Linked DNA regions of Promicromonospora sukumoe. The protein of the gene in region 1 interacts with the protein of each later gene in a pairwise test. Links are inferred from orthologs where the notes say so. Each region holds a gene or a part of one and is shown in the gene's direction. Other genes may lie near its edges. The genes, in order: nth and aceE.

Region 1 (3,221 bases):
CGGTCCGGGCCTCGCCGGCCGCGGGCAGCACGACGTCGTAGGCGGCGTCGGGCCCGTCCAGGAGCCAGGCGACCACGCCGTCCTCGCCCTCGTAGATGGGCTCGGGGGAGGTCTGGCCGCGCATCGCGCGGTCCACGGCCTCGATCGCGAGCTTGCCCGCGAAGGCCGGCGCGTGCGCCTTCCAGGTCGAGATCTGGCCCTTGCGGCTCTGCCGCGTGGCGGTCGTGGTGTGCAGGGCCTGGCCGATCGCCTGGAACACCGTCTCGGTGTCCAGCCCGAGCAGCGTGCCGATGCCGGCCGCCGCCGACGGGCCGAGGTGCGCCACGTGGTCGATCTTGTGCTTGTGCAGGCTGATCGAGCGGACCAGGTCCACCTGGATCTCGTAGCCCGTCACGATGCCGCGCACCAGGTCCCGGCCCGAACGGCCGGCGTGCTGCGCCACGGCCAGGATCGGCGGGATGTTGTCGCCCGGGTGGGAGTACTCGGCCGCGAGGAAGGTGTCGTGGAAGTCGAGCTCGCGCACGGCGACGCCGTTGGCCCAGGCCGCCCACTCGGGGCTGCTCGTCGCGTCGGGCGCGAGGCCGAAGACCGTGGAGCCGGGCGAGTACGGGTGCGCCTGGGCCTGCGACCGGGCGGCGACGGCGGGGCTACGGGTCAGGCTGGCCGCCGCGACCGAGGCGTTGTCGATCACGCGGTTGATCACCATGTCGGTGACCTCGGCCGTGGGCTCGACGGTGTCGGTGGCGAGCTCCGCGAGCTTCCAGGCGAGCTGGTCGGTGCGCTTGAGCGGCTCGGCGGACGGGTAGACGCGCAGGTGGTGCGTGTACGGCATGGTGACTCTTCCTCGATTCACGTGGACCGTCGTGGGGTCCGGGGTGCTGCCCGGACCGTCGGGCGGGCATCGGGTCGCGACCGCTCGGCTGGTGGACGGCGGATGCGCCCTTGACCTTCTCATACTCCGCGTCCTAGGTACACGAGCCAACCCGGCGCCAGGTTCCCGTTCCCGGAGATCCGGTTCGGACGGCGTTCCCGGGCCGGATGTCGGTGGTGATCGTTAGTGTGGCGACGTGACCGTCAGCGAGCACGAGCCCGAGAGTCAGCCCAAGGACGCGCCGGAGAGCAGGCTGGCGCTCGTGCGCCGGGCGCGGCGCATCAACCGCCTGCTCGGCGAGACCTATCCGGACGCGCGGGCCGAGCTCGACTTCCGCACGCCCCTGGAGCTGCTGGTCGCGACCGTGCTCAGCGCGCAGACCACCGACGTCCGGGTCAACCAGACCACGCCTGAGCTGTTCGTGATGTACCCGGACGCGCAGGCGTACGCGGAGGCGAACCCCGAGGAGCTCGAGGAGATCCTGCGGCCCCTCGGGTTCTTCCGCGCCAAGTCCCGGGCCGTGATCGGCCTGGGCAAGGCCCTGGTCGAGCGGTTCGACGGCGAGGTCCCGGGGCGGCTGAAGGACCTGGTGACGCTGCCCGGCGTCGGCCGCAAGACGGCGAACGTGGTGCTCGGCAACGCGTTCGGCGTGCCGGGCATCACCGTGGACACGCACTTCGGGCGGCTGTCCCGGCGGCTGGGCCTGACCACCGAGGAGGACCCGGTCAAGGTCGAGGCCGAGGTCGGCGGGCTCTACCCGAAGAAGGAGTGGACGATGCTCAGCCACCACCTCGTGTGGCACGGGCGGCGCGTGTGCCTCGCGCGCACCCCGGCGTGCGGGGCGTGCAGCATCAAGCACCTGTGCCCGTCGTACGGGGCGGGCGAGACCGACCCGGAGAAGGCCGCGAAGCTGGTGCGGCCCGCGCCGGAGCGCTCCGCGCTGGCGGGCCTGCCGCTGGTCGCGCCGAAGCAGCCGACTGCGCCGAAGTAGCGGGCCGCGCCGAAGTAGTCAGGCCACGCGGGCGAGCCAGCCCAGCAGGATCTCGTTCACCCGGTCGGGCGCCTCCTCGGGGAGGAAGTGCCCGGCCCCGGGGATCAGCTCGTACCGCAGGTCCGAGGCGAGCCCGACGGCGTCGACGTCGGCCCGCTCGTAGCGCAGGAACCCGTCGCGGGCGCCCTGGAGCTGCAGCACCGGCACCTCCAGCGGACGGCGCAGCGCGGTGGCGAACCGCCGGCCGTCCATCCGGGGCGTCGACCGCACGAACCAGCGCAGCGCCTCGACGGCGGAGTGCGCGGCGAACGGGATGCGCATGACGGTCCGGTACAGGTCCACGACGTCGTCGGGCAACGGGGACGCGGTGCCGAGGTCCAGGGTGCGCCGTACCCGGTCACCCTGGGTCAGGGCGCGCTCCGGGAACGTCGGGACCTGCAGATAGGCCAGCTCACGCAGGGCCCCCGGCGTGAAGGCGGCCCCGCTCCGCAGCCGCACCCGGGCGGGGTGCGGGCTGGCCAGGACGGCCACGGCCGCCGTCGTGCCCGGGTGGAGGGCCGCGACCGCCCAGGCGAGCGTGCCGCCCGTGCCGTGCCCCACGACCACCGCGGTCTCCCGGCCCAGGGAACGCACGACCCCGGCGACGTCCGCCGCCCGGGCGGGCAGTGCGTAGCCCGACGGCGGCTTGTCCGAGCCGCCCACCCCGCGGACGTCCATGGCGGCGACGCGGTAGCCCGCGGCGGCCAGGGCCGGGATCTGCGCGCGCCACGCCCACCAGAACTGCGGGTACCCGTGCAGCAGGAGCACCAGGGGCGCGGAGCGGCTCTCCGGGCCCGCGACCGCCACGTGGAAGCGCGAACCGCCGGACGAGACGAACTCGTGCCGCCACGGCCCTTCGACGAGGGCTAACGTGTAGTCGCTGGTGGCTGCCGAGCGGACGGCCGGTCTGGCCGAGAGTGCGGTCACATAACCGAACCTACGCGCTCGGTGCGCGGTCTGCGCGTCGCCCGTTCTGGTCGTCGGTGGCCGGGGTGTCGGACGAGGCCGCCGGGGCCGAGGGGGCCGGAGGCTCCTCGACCGGGCGCTCCTTCGGCGGGTCGAACCGGTAGCCGACGTTGCGCACCGTGCCGATGAGCTGCTCGTGCTCCGGGCCGAGCTTGGCCCGCAGGCGCCGCACGTGGACGTCCACCGTGCGCGTGCCCCCGTAGTAGTCGTAGCCCCAGACCTCCTGCAGCAGCTGGGCGCGGGTGAACACGCGGCCCGGGTGCTGCACCAGGTACTTGAGGAGCTCGAACTCCTTGTAGGTCAGGTCGATGGGCCGGCCGCGGAGCCGGGCGGTGTACCCGCCGGCGTCGATCG
Region 2 (3,609 bases), on another replicon or contig:
CCCGCGCCCTGGGTGTCCGTGCTCACTTGGTTGATCGTTCCTCTCTCTGTCCGGCTGCTTGCTGCCGGGTCGTGTGTCCGTCTTGTCTGTCGGCCCGTCGTCGGGCCCTCCGTCGCCAAAGGTAGTGCACGCACCCCCGCCATGCCTCGTAGCCAGCACGTGTGGTGCCTATTTGATGAATTGATGAGTCCTGGGCAACGACCGGGTCACGCACTCAGTCTCAACATTGCGATACTGCGTATCAATACTGGTGCGAACCGACACAGACGTAACGCAGATCACGCACTCTTGACCGCCCTATGGTGTGAGCGCACGCTGTGAGGGGACAGAATGGCTCTGACCACCTGTGCGTGGGCGTGCACAGCCGCAACCCCAGCTGTGGTGACGCTGCTGCCGACGCGACGGGTTCTGACGAGGCGGCGAGGAGCGCGAACCGCGACCGCGCCGCGCGACACCGAGAGAGGTTGCTGGTGGCTTCGTTTGACGAGACCGGACCGCTGATCAACGGTCTGCTCAGCGCCGTACCTGACATCGACCCGGCCGAGACCGAGGAATGGGTCGAGTCCTTCGACGGGCTGATCGACGACAAGGGCGGACCCCGCGCCCGGTACGTCATGCTCAACCTGCTGCGGCGGGCCCGGGAACGGAATGTGAGCATCCCCGCGTCGATGGCGACGCCCTACGTGAACACCATCGGTGTGCACGAGGAGCCGTACTTCCCGGGTGATGAGGCGATGGAGCGCCGGTACCGCTCGTGGATCCGCTGGAACGCGGCCGTCATGGTCACGCGTGCCCAGCGCGAGGGCCTCGGCGTCGGCGGGCACATCTCCTCGTACGCGTCCGTCGCGACGCTGTACGAGGTGGGCCTGAACCACTTCTTCCGCGGCAAGGACCACCCGGGCGGCGGCGACCAGATCTACTTCCAGGGCCACGCCTCCCCCGGCGTCTACGCCCGCGGGTACCTCGAGGGCCGCCTGTCGGCGGAGCAGCTCGACGGCTTCCGCCAGGAGAAGTCGCACGCGGGCGGCGGTCTGCCGTCGTACCCGCACCCGCGCCTCATGCAGGACTTCTGGGAGTTCCCGACCGTCAGCATGGGCCTCGGCCCGGCGTCGGCCGTGTACCAGGCCTGGACCAACAAGTACCTGCACAACCGCGGGATCAAGGACACCAGCCAGCAGGACGTCTGGGCGTTCCTCGGCGACGGCGAGATGGACGAGCCGGAGAGCCGCGGCATGATCCAGCACGCCGCACAGCAGCAGCTCGACAACCTGACCTTCGTCGTGAACTGCAACCTGCAGCGCCTCGACGGCCCGGTGCGCGGCAACGGCAAGATCGTCCAGGAGCTGGAGGCCCAGTTCAAGGGCGCCGGCTGGAACGTCATCAAGGTCGTCTGGGGCCGCGAGTGGGACGCCCTGCTCAACGCCGACAAGGACCGCGCGCTGGTCAACCTGATGAATGTCACCCCCGACGGTGACTACCAGACCTACCGCGCCGAGTCGGGCGCGTTCATCCGCGAGCACTTCTTCGGGCGCGACCCGCGCACCAAGGCCCTCGTGGAGAACATGACCGACGAGGACATCTGGAACATGAAGCGCGGCGGTCACGACTACCGCAAGCTCTACGCGGCCTACGCCGCGGCGCGCGCGCACACGGGCCAGCCGACCATCATCCTGGCGCACACCGTCAAGGGCTACGGCCTGGGCGCCGGCTTCGCCGGCCGCAACGCGACGCACCAGATGAAGAAGCTCAAGGGCGACGACCTCAAGACGCTGCGCGACTCCCTGCGCATCCCGATCTCGGACGCCGAGCTCGAGGCCGACCCGTACCTGCCGCCGTACTACCACCCGGGCCCCGACGCGCCGGAGATCCAGTACATGCTGGAGCGCCGCCGTCAGCTCGGTGGTTTCGTCCCGGAGCGCCGGACGACGGCGAAGACCACCCTGACGCTGCCCGAGGACAAGACCTACGAGCTGCTGAAGAAGGGCTCCGGCACGCAGCAGGTCGCCACGACCATGTCGTTCGTGCGGCTGCTCAAGGACCTCTTCAAGGCCAAGGACTTCGGCGACCGCATCGTGCCGATCATCCCGGACGAGGCCCGCACCTTCGGCCTCGACTCGATCTTCCCGAGCGCCAAGATCTTCAACACGCTCGGCCAGAACTACCTCGCCGTGGACCGCGAGCTCATGCTGAGCTACAAGGAGTCCGAGTCCGGCAAGATCATGCACACCGGCATCAACGAGGCCGGTTCCGCGGCCGCGTTCCAGTCGGTCGGCACGTCGTACGCGACGCACGGCGAGCCGATGATCCCGGTCTACATCTTCTACTCGATGTTCGGCTTCCAGCGCACGGGCGACCAGTTCTGGGCGGCCGGCGACCAGCTCACGCGTGGCTTCATCATCGGCGCCACCGCGGGCCGCACCACCCTGACGGGTGAGGGCCTGCAGCACGCCGACGGCCACAGCCCGCTCATCGCCGGCACCAACACCGCGATCGTGCAGTACGACCCGGCCTACGGGTACGAGATCCGGCACATCGTGCGCGACGGCATCGAGCGCATGTACGGCCCGGGCGAGAACGGCCACACGGCCGACGGTCGCGCGCAGGACGTCATGTACTACCTCACGGTGTACAACGAGCCGATGATCCAGCCGGCCGAGCCGGAGGACGTCGACGTCGAGGGCATCAAGCGCGGCATCCACCGCATCGCGGTCTCGGACGCCGAAGGTCCCAAGGCCCAGCTCCTCGCCTCCGGCGTGGGCGTGCCGTGGGCCCTGGAGGCCCAGCAGCTCCTCAAGGAGGACTGGGGCGTCTCGGCCGACGTGTGGTCGGTGACGAGCTGGAACGAGCTGCGTCGGGACGCCCTGGCGTCCGAGCACGACGCTCTGATCGACCCGTCGGCCCCGCTGCGCACCCCGTACGTGACGGAGAAGCTGTCCGGCGCCCAGGGCCCGTTCGTCGCCACCAGCGACTACGACCACCTGGTGCCGGACCAGATCCGCGCGTGGGTCCCCGGCGACTACGCGGTGCTCGGTGCGGACGGCTTCGGCTTCTCCGACACCCGGGCCGCCGCACGGCGCTACTTCCTCATCGACGGCCCGTCGATGGTGGTCAAGACGCTGCAGGTCCTCGCCCGCCGCGGCGAGGTCCCGGCCGACGTCGTCAGCAAGGCCGTCGAGAAGTACAGCCTGCTGGACGTCACCGCCGGCACGTCCGGCAACGCGGGCGGCGACAGCTGACCCAGCGGTAGACGACGAAGAGCTGCGGCGCACCGGTTGACCGGTGCGCCGCAGCTCTTCGTCGTGGGGACCGGCTACTTCGGGGTCGTCTGCTCCGCAGCCGCGATCGCCTGCGCCAGCTCCGCCTGGAGCGGCTTCACGGCCTTGCCGTCCGGGTGCAGGTCCAGGGCCCGCAGGTGCTGCTTCGCCTCGAACACCCGCCCGGCCTCCAGCGCGGCCAGCACGAGGTGCTTGCCGACGACGGGCGAGTGCTCCCGCACGCGCCAGTGCCCGACGCCGAGGCCCAGGGCCTCCACGGGCATCCCCGCGCCACGCAGGATGGCGAGACCCTCGGCCAGGGCGTTGCCGTCCGGGTCGCGCTCGGCGGCCGTGA

The links.
Region 2: the proteins of nth (region 1) and aceE interact in binary tests that used the Escherichia coli proteins (3 or more experiments, as listed by UniProt). The link is inferred for Promicromonospora sukumoe from one-to-one orthologs.

The regions. Positions count from the first base shown.
Region 1 is NZ_JACGWV010000002.1:1,131,755-1,134,975, reverse strand. The notes cover bases 55-2,964. They hold nth (endonuclease III), read left to right. Parts: upstream 55-1,067; coding sequence 1,068-1,862; downstream 1,863-2,964. Other genes in these bases: FHX71_RS22105 (winged helix-turn-helix transcriptional regulator), read right to left, coding at 2,839-2,964; FHX71_RS22110 (alpha/beta fold hydrolase), read right to left, coding at 1,881-2,828; FHX71_RS22120 (MmgE/PrpD family protein), read right to left, coding at 55-832. Outside these bases: more of FHX71_RS22120, read right to left, coding at 1-54; more of FHX71_RS22105, read right to left, coding at 2,965-3,221. UniProt on the Escherichia coli protein: DNA repair enzyme that has both DNA N-glycosylase activity and AP-lyase activity. The DNA N-glycosylase activity releases various damaged pyrimidines from DNA by cleaving the N-glycosidic bond, leaving an AP (apurinic/apyrimidinic) site.
Region 2 is NZ_JACGWV010000001.1:3,647,949-3,651,557, forward strand. The notes cover bases 139-3,436. They hold aceE (pyruvate dehydrogenase (acetyl-transferring), homodimeric type), read left to right. Parts: upstream 139-470; coding sequence 471-3,236; downstream 3,237-3,436. Other genes in these bases: FHX71_RS16095 (hypothetical protein), read right to left, coding at 3,311-3,436. Also shown: FHX71_RS16085 (DUF3052 domain-containing protein), read right to left, coding at 1-26; more of FHX71_RS16095, read right to left, coding at 3,437-3,609. UniProt on the Escherichia coli protein: Component of the pyruvate dehydrogenase (PDH) complex, that catalyzes the overall conversion of pyruvate to acetyl-CoA and CO(2).